Regions from separate parts of the Lysinibacillus irui genome, predicted to be linked through region 2. Evidence: a T-box and tRNA genes for the amino acid it is inferred to sense, from the RefSeq annotation. Region 2 holds a T-box; the other holds one or more tRNA genes.
The links. The T-box of region 2 lies ahead of trpS (tryptophan--tRNA ligase). A T-box ahead of a tRNA ligase gene usually reads a tRNA of that ligase, here a tRNA-Trp.

Region 1: it has a tRNA-Trp gene. The T-box ahead of trpS (tryptophan--tRNA ligase) is inferred to sense a tRNA for this amino acid. The anticodon was not compared.

The regions. Positions count from the first base shown of each region.
Region 1 covers NZ_CP113527.1:220,293-224,820, reverse strand. The annotation lists gene OU989_RS01150 (nitric oxide synthase oxygenase) at 1-669, opposite strand, end outside; tRNA gene OU989_RS01145 (tRNA-Glu) at 959-1,030, opposite strand; tRNA gene OU989_RS01140 (tRNA-Asn) at 1,032-1,108, opposite strand; tRNA gene OU989_RS01135 (tRNA-Ile) at 1,116-1,189, opposite strand; tRNA gene OU989_RS01130 (tRNA-Gly) at 1,194-1,267, opposite strand; tRNA gene OU989_RS01125 (tRNA-Phe) at 1,274-1,349, opposite strand; tRNA gene OU989_RS01120 (tRNA-Ser) at 1,354-1,446, opposite strand; tRNA gene OU989_RS01115 (tRNA-Ala) at 1,460-1,535, opposite strand; tRNA gene OU989_RS01110 (tRNA-Pro) at 1,550-1,626, opposite strand; tRNA gene OU989_RS01105 (tRNA-Arg) at 1,641-1,717, opposite strand; tRNA gene OU989_RS01100 (tRNA-Lys) at 1,735-1,807, opposite strand; tRNA gene OU989_RS01095 (tRNA-Gln) at 1,822-1,896, opposite strand; tRNA gene OU989_RS01090 (tRNA-His) at 1,906-1,981, opposite strand; tRNA gene OU989_RS01085 (tRNA-Trp) at 2,029-2,102, opposite strand; tRNA gene OU989_RS01080 (tRNA-Tyr) at 2,107-2,190, opposite strand; tRNA gene OU989_RS01075 (tRNA-Thr) at 2,198-2,273, opposite strand; tRNA gene OU989_RS01070 (tRNA-Asp) at 2,282-2,357, opposite strand; tRNA gene OU989_RS01065 (tRNA-Val) at 2,361-2,436, opposite strand; rRNA gene rrf (5S ribosomal RNA) at 2,448-2,563, opposite strand; rRNA gene OU989_RS01055 (23S ribosomal RNA) at 2,629-4,528, opposite strand, start outside.
Region 2 covers NZ_CP113527.1:693,517-698,044, forward strand. The annotation lists gene fabF (beta-ketoacyl-ACP synthase II) at 1-1,143, shown strand, start outside; gene OU989_RS03275 (YuzI family membrane protein) at 1,254-1,475, shown strand; gene trpS (tryptophan--tRNA ligase) at 1,480-2,469, opposite strand; T-box leader at 2,587-2,808, opposite strand; gene spxA (transcriptional regulator SpxA) at 3,298-3,693, shown strand; gene mecA (adaptor protein MecA) at 4,129-4,528, shown strand, end outside.

The DNA of each region.
Region 1 (4,528 bases), 470 kb from region 2:
ACCATTAAAAGGAGCAGCTTGGTAATCAATGCCTGCCATTCGAAAACGCATACTCGAGATAATGGGTACAGCATACCATTTCATCTCTAATTTTTCTATTTCAGCTTCCTCTGGATGGCGGATTGGCACCTCTAAAATATATTCTGCTGGAATTGTAAACAGCCTTGGAGCTCGCCCATCTACTTGTATAACAAGTGGTAACACATCAAAAGCTGTTCTCTCACTTTTCCAGCCTAGCGTTTCACATACTTGTGTAAACGCAACAGAATGAGAATCACCTATAACACCTAATTCCGTTTCATAGCCCGCATAACGGATAAGTTGGTGATTCCAAATCCGTACTCGATCTGAGGCAAACACGGTTATTGTAGGGCGGATTTTCCCACTATTTGTTGCATAATCGATATGCTCTAGTAATTTTCGAAAAATATCCTCTTCGTCTAAAAGATCTCGTGCGTCTACTACATGCAATGACTGCCAAAACAAGCGTCCAATACATTTGTTACTATTACGCCATGCGACACGTGCTCCAAAAACTAGTTCCTCTGTTGTGGGGTAATATTCACCTTCACTCTTAATCTCTTGCAATCTATTCTCTAACCAAAGATCTGATTTATTTTGTTCTTTCTGATATTGACTTAAGAATTGCTCTATCTCCTGTATACTCATATCGATTCCTCCACTTACCCTCATATTAGAGCAACGATACGGCAAGCACCATGAAAATAGCTGTTGAAAAAACATACATATTGCATATATGAAATAGTTTGTTCAAATTTATTAGTGGGTGAAACATGTGATTGATAAATGGAACAGGACCTTGAAATGAGCTAAAGCACTTATACTGTCCTATGTTCACCATAAAAAAGCTACAGAACCTTTTAATGGTTTTATAGTCTTGGTTGAACATCTACATATAGAAAAAAGCATGTAACACACATCTGTGCTACATGCTTGATGACCCGTACGGGATTCGAACCCGTGTTACCGCCGTGAAAGGGCGGTGTCTTAACCACTTGACCAACGGGCCGTGGCTCCGAAGGCAGGACTCGAACCTGCGACAACCTGATTAACAGTCAGGTGCTACTACCAACTGAGCTACTTCGGAATAATGATGGGCCTAAATGGACTCGAACCATCGACCTCACGCTTATCAGGCGTGCGCTCTAACCAGCTGAGCTATAGGCCCATTTTGGAGCGGGTGATGAGAATCGAACTCACGACATCAGCTTGGAAGGCTGAGGTTTTACCATTAAACTACACCCGCAAATAATGGTGGGTCAGGACGGAATCGAACCGCCGACACTTAGAGCTTCAATCTAATGCTCTACCAACTGAGCTACTGACCCGAAATGGAGGAGGTAGAGGGATTCGAACCCCCGCGCGGTGTTACCCGCCTGTCGGTTTTCAAGACCGATCCCTTCAGCCAGACTTGGGTATACCTCCAAAAATATTGAAATGGTGGAGCCTAGCGGGATCGAACCGCTGACCTCCTGCGTGCAAGGCAGGCGCTCTCCCAGCTGAGCTAAGGCCCCATTTAAATAAAAGATGGTCGGAATGACAGGATTCGAACCTACGACCCCTTGGTCCCAAACCAAGTGCTCTACCAAGCTGAGCTACATTCCGTAAAATATATTTATTGGCGCGCCCGACAGGAGTCGAACCCATAACCTTCTGATCCGTAGTCAGACGCTCTATCCAATTGAGCTACGGGCGCTTAGTAAATAAAAATGATGAGCCATGAAGGACTCGAACCTTCGACCCTCTGATTAAAAGTCAGATGCTCTACCAACTGAGCTAATGGCTCGTTAAAGAAAAAAATGGCTGGGGTACTAGGATTCGAACCTAGGCATGACGGAATCAAAATCCGTTGCCTTACCGCTTGGCTATACCCCAATGTTGAAATGGGGCGACTGATGGGAATCGAACCCACGAATGTCGGAACCACAATCCGATGCGTTAACCACTTCGCCACAATCGCCACTATATAAATCATAACAGCTGTATATGAACGAGTACCTCAATACCTGGCAGGGGCAGTAGGAATCGAACCCACACCAAAGGTTTTGGAGACCTCTATTCTACCGTTGAACTATGCCCCTAAAATGGTGGAGGGGGACGGATTCGAACCGCCGAACCCTAAGGAGCGGATTTACAGTCCGCCGCGTTTAGCCACTTCGCTACCCCTCCAAGGGAATGGTGCCGGCGATAGGAGTCGAACCCACGACCTACTGATTACAAGTCAGTTGCTCTACCAACTGAGCTACACCGGCAAAAATAATGGCGGTCCCGACCGGGATCGAACCGGCGATCTCCTGCGTGACAGGCAGGCATGTTAACCGCTACACCACGGGACCATATGGTGGAGGATGACGGGCTCGAACCGCCGACCCCCTGCTTGTAAGGCAGGTGCTCTCCCAGCTGAGCTAATCCTCCACAAAAAATAAGCGAAGCGACGTCCTACTCTCACAGGGGGAAGCCCCCAACTACCATCGGCGCTAAAGAGCTTAACTTCCGTGTTCGGTATGGGAACGGGTGTGGCCTCTTTGCCATCATCACTTCACTTATTCAGTTGAAAGACTTATTCTTTCAAAACTAGATAAACGTACATTGAATGCTTCAAACAATTTGGTTAAGTCCTCGATCGATTAGTATTCGTCAGCTCCATGTGTCACCACACTTCCACCTCGAACCTATCTACCTCATCGTCTTTGAGGGATCTTACTTACTTGTGTAATGGGAAATCTCATCTTGAGGGGGGCTTCATGCTTAGATGCTTTCAGCACTTATCCCGTCCACACATAGCTACCCAGCGATGCCTTTGGCAAGACAACTGGTACACCAGCGGTGTGTCCATCCCGGTCCTCTCGTACTAAGGACAGCTCCTCTCAAATTTCCTACGCCCACGACGGATAGGGACCGAACTGTCTCACGACGTTCTGAACCCAGCTCGCGTACCGCTTTAATGGGCGAACAGCCCAACCCTTGGGACCGACTACAGCCCCAGGATGCGATGAGCCGACATCGAGGTGCCAAACCTCCCCGTCGATGTGGACTCTTGGGGGAGATAAGCCTGTTATCCCCGGGGTAGCTTTTATCCGTTGAGCGATGGCCCTTCCATGCGGAACCACCGGATCACTAAGCCCGTCTTTCGACCCTGCTCGACTTGTAGGTCTCGCAGTCAAGCTCCCTTGTGCCTTTACACTCTACGAATGATTTCCAACCATTCTGAGGGAACCTTTGGGCGCCTCCGTTACCTTTTAGGAGGCGACCGCCCCAGTCAAACTGTCCGCCTGACACTGTCTCCTGCCCCGCTAAGGGGCATGGGTTAGAATTTCAATACAACCAGGGTAGTATCCCACCGACGCCTCCTTCGAAGCTGGCGCTCCGAGATCTCTGGCTCCTACCTATCCTGTACAAGTTGTACCAAAATTCAATATCAGGCTACAGTAAAGCTCCACGGGGTCTTTCCGTCCTGTCGCGGGTAACCTGCATCTTCACAGGTACTATAATTTCACCGAGTCTCTCGTTGAGACAGTGCCCAGATCGTTACGCCTTTCGTGCGGGTCGGAACTTACCCGACAAGGAATTTCGCTACCTTAGGACCGTTATAGTTACGGCCGCCGTTTACTGGGGCTTCAATTCGCAGCTTCGCTTGCGCTAACCACTCCTCTTAACCTTCCAGCACCGGGCAGGCGTCAGCCCCTATACGTCACCTTACGGTTTTGCAGAGACCTGTGTTTTTGCTAAACAGTCGCCTGGGCCTATTCACTGCGGCTCTCATGCGCTTGCACGCTCAAGAGCACCCCTTCTCCCGAAGTTACGGGGTCATTTTGCCGAGTTCCTTAACGAGAGTTCTCTCGCACACCTTAGGATTCTCTCCTCGACTACCTGTGTCGGTTTGCGGTACGGGCACCTCTCACCTCGATAGAGGCTTTTCTTGGCAGTGTGAAATCAGGAACTTCGTCCATACGGACTCGCCATCACAGCTCAACGTTACAGTGTGCGGATTTGCCTACACACACGCCTTACTGCTTGGACGCGCATAACCAACAGCGCGCTTACCCTATCCTACTGCGTCCCCCCATTTCTCAAACGGTGAGGAGGTGGTACAGGAATATCAACCTGTTGTCCATCGCCTACGCCTGTCGGCCTCGGCTTAGGTCCCGACTAACCCTGAGCGGACGAGCCTTCCTCAGGAAACCTTAGTCATACGGTGGACGGGATTCTCACCCGTCTTTCGCTACTCATACCGGCATTCTCACTTCTAAGCGCTCCACCAGTCCTTCCGGTCTGACTTCAACGCACTTAGAACGCTCTCCTACCACTGACATCGTAGATGTCAATCCACAGCTTCGGTGAATCGTTTAGCCCCGATACATTTTCGGCGCAGCGTCACTCGACCAGTGAGCTATTACGCACTCTTTAAATGATGGCTGCTTCTAAGCCAACATCCTGGTTGTCTGTGCAACGCCACATCCTTTTCCACTTAACGATTACTTTGGGACCTTAGCTGGTGGTCTGGGCT
Region 2 (4,528 bases):
GGTATTGGTGAGCTAACACGTTTAAATAAAGATCTTTTTGCAGCAAAAATTGCAGCAGAAGTGAAAGATTTTGATATTGAAAAATATATTGATCGTAAAGAAGCTCGTAAAATGGATCGTTTTACGCACTACGCGTTAGCGGCTTCAATTATGGCAATGGAAGATGCACAGCTAACAATTGATGAAGAGCTAGCTCCTCGTGCAGGTGTATGGATTGGCTCTGGAATCGGTGGTATGGAAACTTATGAACAGCAGTTTTTAACGTTCCAAGAGCGTGGCGCTAGACGTGTTAGTCCATTCTTCATTCCAATGATGATTCCTGATATGGCTTCAGGTCAAGTATCCATCCACTTTGGTGCGAAAGGTATTAACTCTTGTTCTGTAACGGCATGTGCTTCAGGAACAAACTCAATTGGTGATGCTTTCAAAGTAATCGAACGTGGAGATGCAGATGTTATGATTTCAGGTGGTGCTGAATCACCAATCGTAACAATGGCAGTAGCAGGCTTCTGTGCCAATACTGCTTTATCATTAAATCAAGATCCACAGGCTGCATGCCGTCCATTTGATAAAAATCGTGATGGTTTTATTATTGGAGAAGGTGCCGGTATTGTCATTTTAGAAGAATATGAACATGCAAAAGCTCGTGGTGCTAAAATCTATGCTGAAGTTTTAGGTTATGGTGCAACAGGAGATGCTCACCATATTACAGCTCCTGCTCCAGAGGGCGAGGGCGCAGCACGTGCGATGATGCAAGCATTGGAAGATGGTGGAGTAGAGCCATCACAAGTTGATTATATTAATGCGCATGGCACAAGTACGCCATATAATGACTTATTTGAAACGCAAGCGGTTAAAACTGCTTTTGGTGAGCATGCTTATAAGCTAGCGATGAGCTCAACAAAATCTATGACAGGTCACTTATTAGGTGCAGCTGGTGGTGTGGAAGCTATTTTCACAGCATTAGCCCTTAAAGAAGGTATCTTACCACCAACAATCAATTTAACGGATCCAGATCCTGAATGTGATTTAGATTATGTTCCAAATGAAGCGAGAGAAGCAACGATTCAATATGCAATGAGTAATTCTCTTGGTTTTGGTGGTCACAATGCAAGTCTTCTATTCAAAAAATATGAAGCATAATAGTATCTAAACTAGAAAAAACGTCAGCCAAATTTAAACGGCTGACGTCTTTTTTTATAGTTTTGTGAATACATGATAAGTAAGAAGAAATAGAAAGGATGCCTCTACTTATGTTTCGTCTCTTTTTATTTTTAGTAAGCTATGGCTTAATGATCCTCTCTGTAGGGAATCTCATATTGTATTTAAATTACCGTACGCTAGGTTATTCCTGGAAGGTTGTTTTTAAATTTATTTTTCAAACAACGGAATTTTATATGGCGATAGGGGCCTGCATCATCATATGCGCTGTCGTTCTTGATTTAGGCTTTGATCGTTCCACTGATAAGCTTTAAATTGTTAGCGACGCGCACGGCCTAAGCCCATTGCTTCTTCCATACGTTTTAAAGTGGCACTTGCAATGGCATTTGCTTTTGCTGCACCTTCATCTAGAATGGCATCTAATTCAGATGACTCTACTAAATGATAGAACTTTTCTTGAATAGGAGTTAGGTGTTCAATAACCGCTGTTGCAACACCTTGCTTGAATCCACCATAACCAATGCCTTCATATTTTTTCACTAAGTCATCAATAGATACACCTGAAATAGCTGATTCGATTGTCAATAAATTTGAAACGCCTGGTTTATTTTCCACATCAAATGCTACAACACCGTCTGAATCCGTAACAGCTGATTTGATTTTTTTCTCAATTTCTTTCGCTGTATCAAGTAAGCGGATTGTTGCCTTTGTATTTGGATCCGATTTACTCATCTTTTTTGTTGGCTCTTGTAGTGATTTAATACGAGCGCCTGCTTTTGGTAATTGAATTTCTGGAATCGTTAGGACATCCCCGTAACGTTTGTTAAAGCGTTCTGCTAGGTCACGTGTTAATTCAATATGTTGTTTCTGGTCATCGCCGACAGGAACAATGTTTGTATTATAAAGTAGAATGTCTGCAGCCATTAACGGTGGGTATGTTAAAAGAGCGGCAGAGACGCTTTCCTTACCGTGTGACTTATCTTTAAATTGTGTCATACGTTCAAGCTCCCCAATTGAAGCCACACATTGTAACATCCATCCTGCCTGAGCGTGTGCAGGTACCTCTGATTGAATGAATAATGTAGATTTTTTAGGATCAATGCCAGTAGCGATATAGGTAGCTGCTAGCTTGCGAATGCTTTCGCGTAATTCCTTTGGATCTTGTGCCACAGTAATTGCATGCTGGTCAACGATGCAATAAATAGCGTTTCCTTCATCTTGTAATGCAGGGAATTGCTTAAATGCCCCTAAATAGTTCCCTAATGTTACGATTCCTGTAGGCTGTACGCCAGAAAAAATAGTTGTCATGAAAATTTCCTCCTCGAATTCAAGTTCCGCGGCTTTTAGCCAGCGGCGTAACTTTCATCATTCCACCGATTGATGAAAATAAAAAAACATCATGCGTCCTCATTAGATTTTTTCTAAAGAAGGGACGAATGATGTTTGAATCCGCGGTACCACCCAGCTTGCCTAAAAAGGCCACTCTGCTTCGTAACGTGAAGTGACGAGCTTTGCTAGTTGCTCAAGTAGCGTTCACAAAGCTAACTCGGAAGTCCATTCCACATGCCTCCACGATCTGTTTGCAGCGACCACAGACTCTCTAAACGTGAAATATGCATATGTACTACTCTTCGTCAGCGTTTTTCTCAATTCAAATTGTTTAAATTGATTTTATTGCAATGAATTATATTATAAAGATTCCATTGTGTAAAGTCAGACTTTTGACTGTGTTTTTTTTCATAAAAAAATTATATGCTTTTTCTGTTGTGTAATAATGTTATAAATTTATACTTTTTTATTAAAAATATGTTTCGCTGTACACACCAAATTGACAATTTTCTCGTTTAATTTTTATAAATGAGAACAACTAAGATACAAGCCTAGATGTTTAAAATGCATTGAAAGTGGGAATGTTAATAGTAGCACATAAGATAGTAGAAAATACGCTACATTAAAAGATGTATAAAAAGAAAGAATATTTAGTTGTGGGTTCAGTCTTTTTTTATTGGAACTATATTCAAATACAGCGGAGTACTGTATAATGGTACTGTGTATTTTACTTTACATTAATTCTAATTTAACACTCTGGTTCTGGTTTTAGATAATAATTTCGAAATGAAAGGATGTGTCAGAATGATCGTAACCCTATTTACATCACCAAGTTGTACCTCTTGTCGTAAAGCGAAAGCTTGGTTAGAGGAGCACGAAATTCCATATACAGAACGTAATATATTTTCTGAGCCACTAAGTATTAGTGAAATTAAAAAAATTTTACGTATGACTGAAGACGGGACAGATGAAATTATTTCTACTCGTTCAAAAATATTCCAAAAATTAAATGTAGATGTTGAAAGTTTACCACTACAACGTTTATATGAATTAATTCAGGAGTATCCTGGTTTATTACGCCGACCAATCATTTTGGATGAAAAACGTCTACAAGTTGGCTATAATGAAGATGAAATTCGTCGCTTCCTACCTCGTAAAGTTCGAGCATATCAGCTTCAAGAAGCGCAGCGAATGGTGAATTAAAACTACCCTTTTTGAATAATATATGTAGTAGATGTTACAAATGTGGAATGCATGTTGTGACATCTATTTTTTTATGTTTTACTTATGTAAAACCTTCTATATGAAGTATAATAATTAATAGGAAAAGTCATATATTTCCGTTAAAGTATGTTAAACTTGATTTAAGTTAAATAGTTTACTACAATTTCAATAATTCAAATATCTTCTGTGAAACGGTGTATATCCTTTTCATTTTATGACAGAACAGCATACAATAGAGTTAGAGACAACTGTGAACAAAATAATCGATGTTTACGGTGTACTCGATGGTTTAACTGTAGTGTGGTCAAAGGTTGAAAAACAAATGCGGTATGAAGGTTAAAAACAAAGAATAAAAGCATACTAATGAAACAAAACTGTTTTTCGACATATGACAGTGAAGGGAGATGAGGTCTAGTGGACATCGAACGTGTAAATGAAAATACACTCAAGCTCTTTATTACGTACAATGATATAGAGGATCGCGGCTATAGTCGTGAAGAGATTTGGTACAATCGAGCAAAGGGTGAACAACTTTTTTGGGATATGATTGATGAAGTAAACACGGAGGATTATTTTGATGTAGAGGGTCCGATTTGGATTCATATCAATGCATCTGAAGTTGGCTTAGAAATCATTGTCACACGTGCACATATTTTAAAAGACGGTGAAACATTAGATGGTCATTCGAATTTTGATGAACACAAAGATATGTTTGCACCATTCGATGAAGTTGGGGAAGATCTTCTTAGCCAGCTAACTCAATTTGGTGACATGGATGAGTCAGAATTATTTATGGATACAGACATTTATGTTT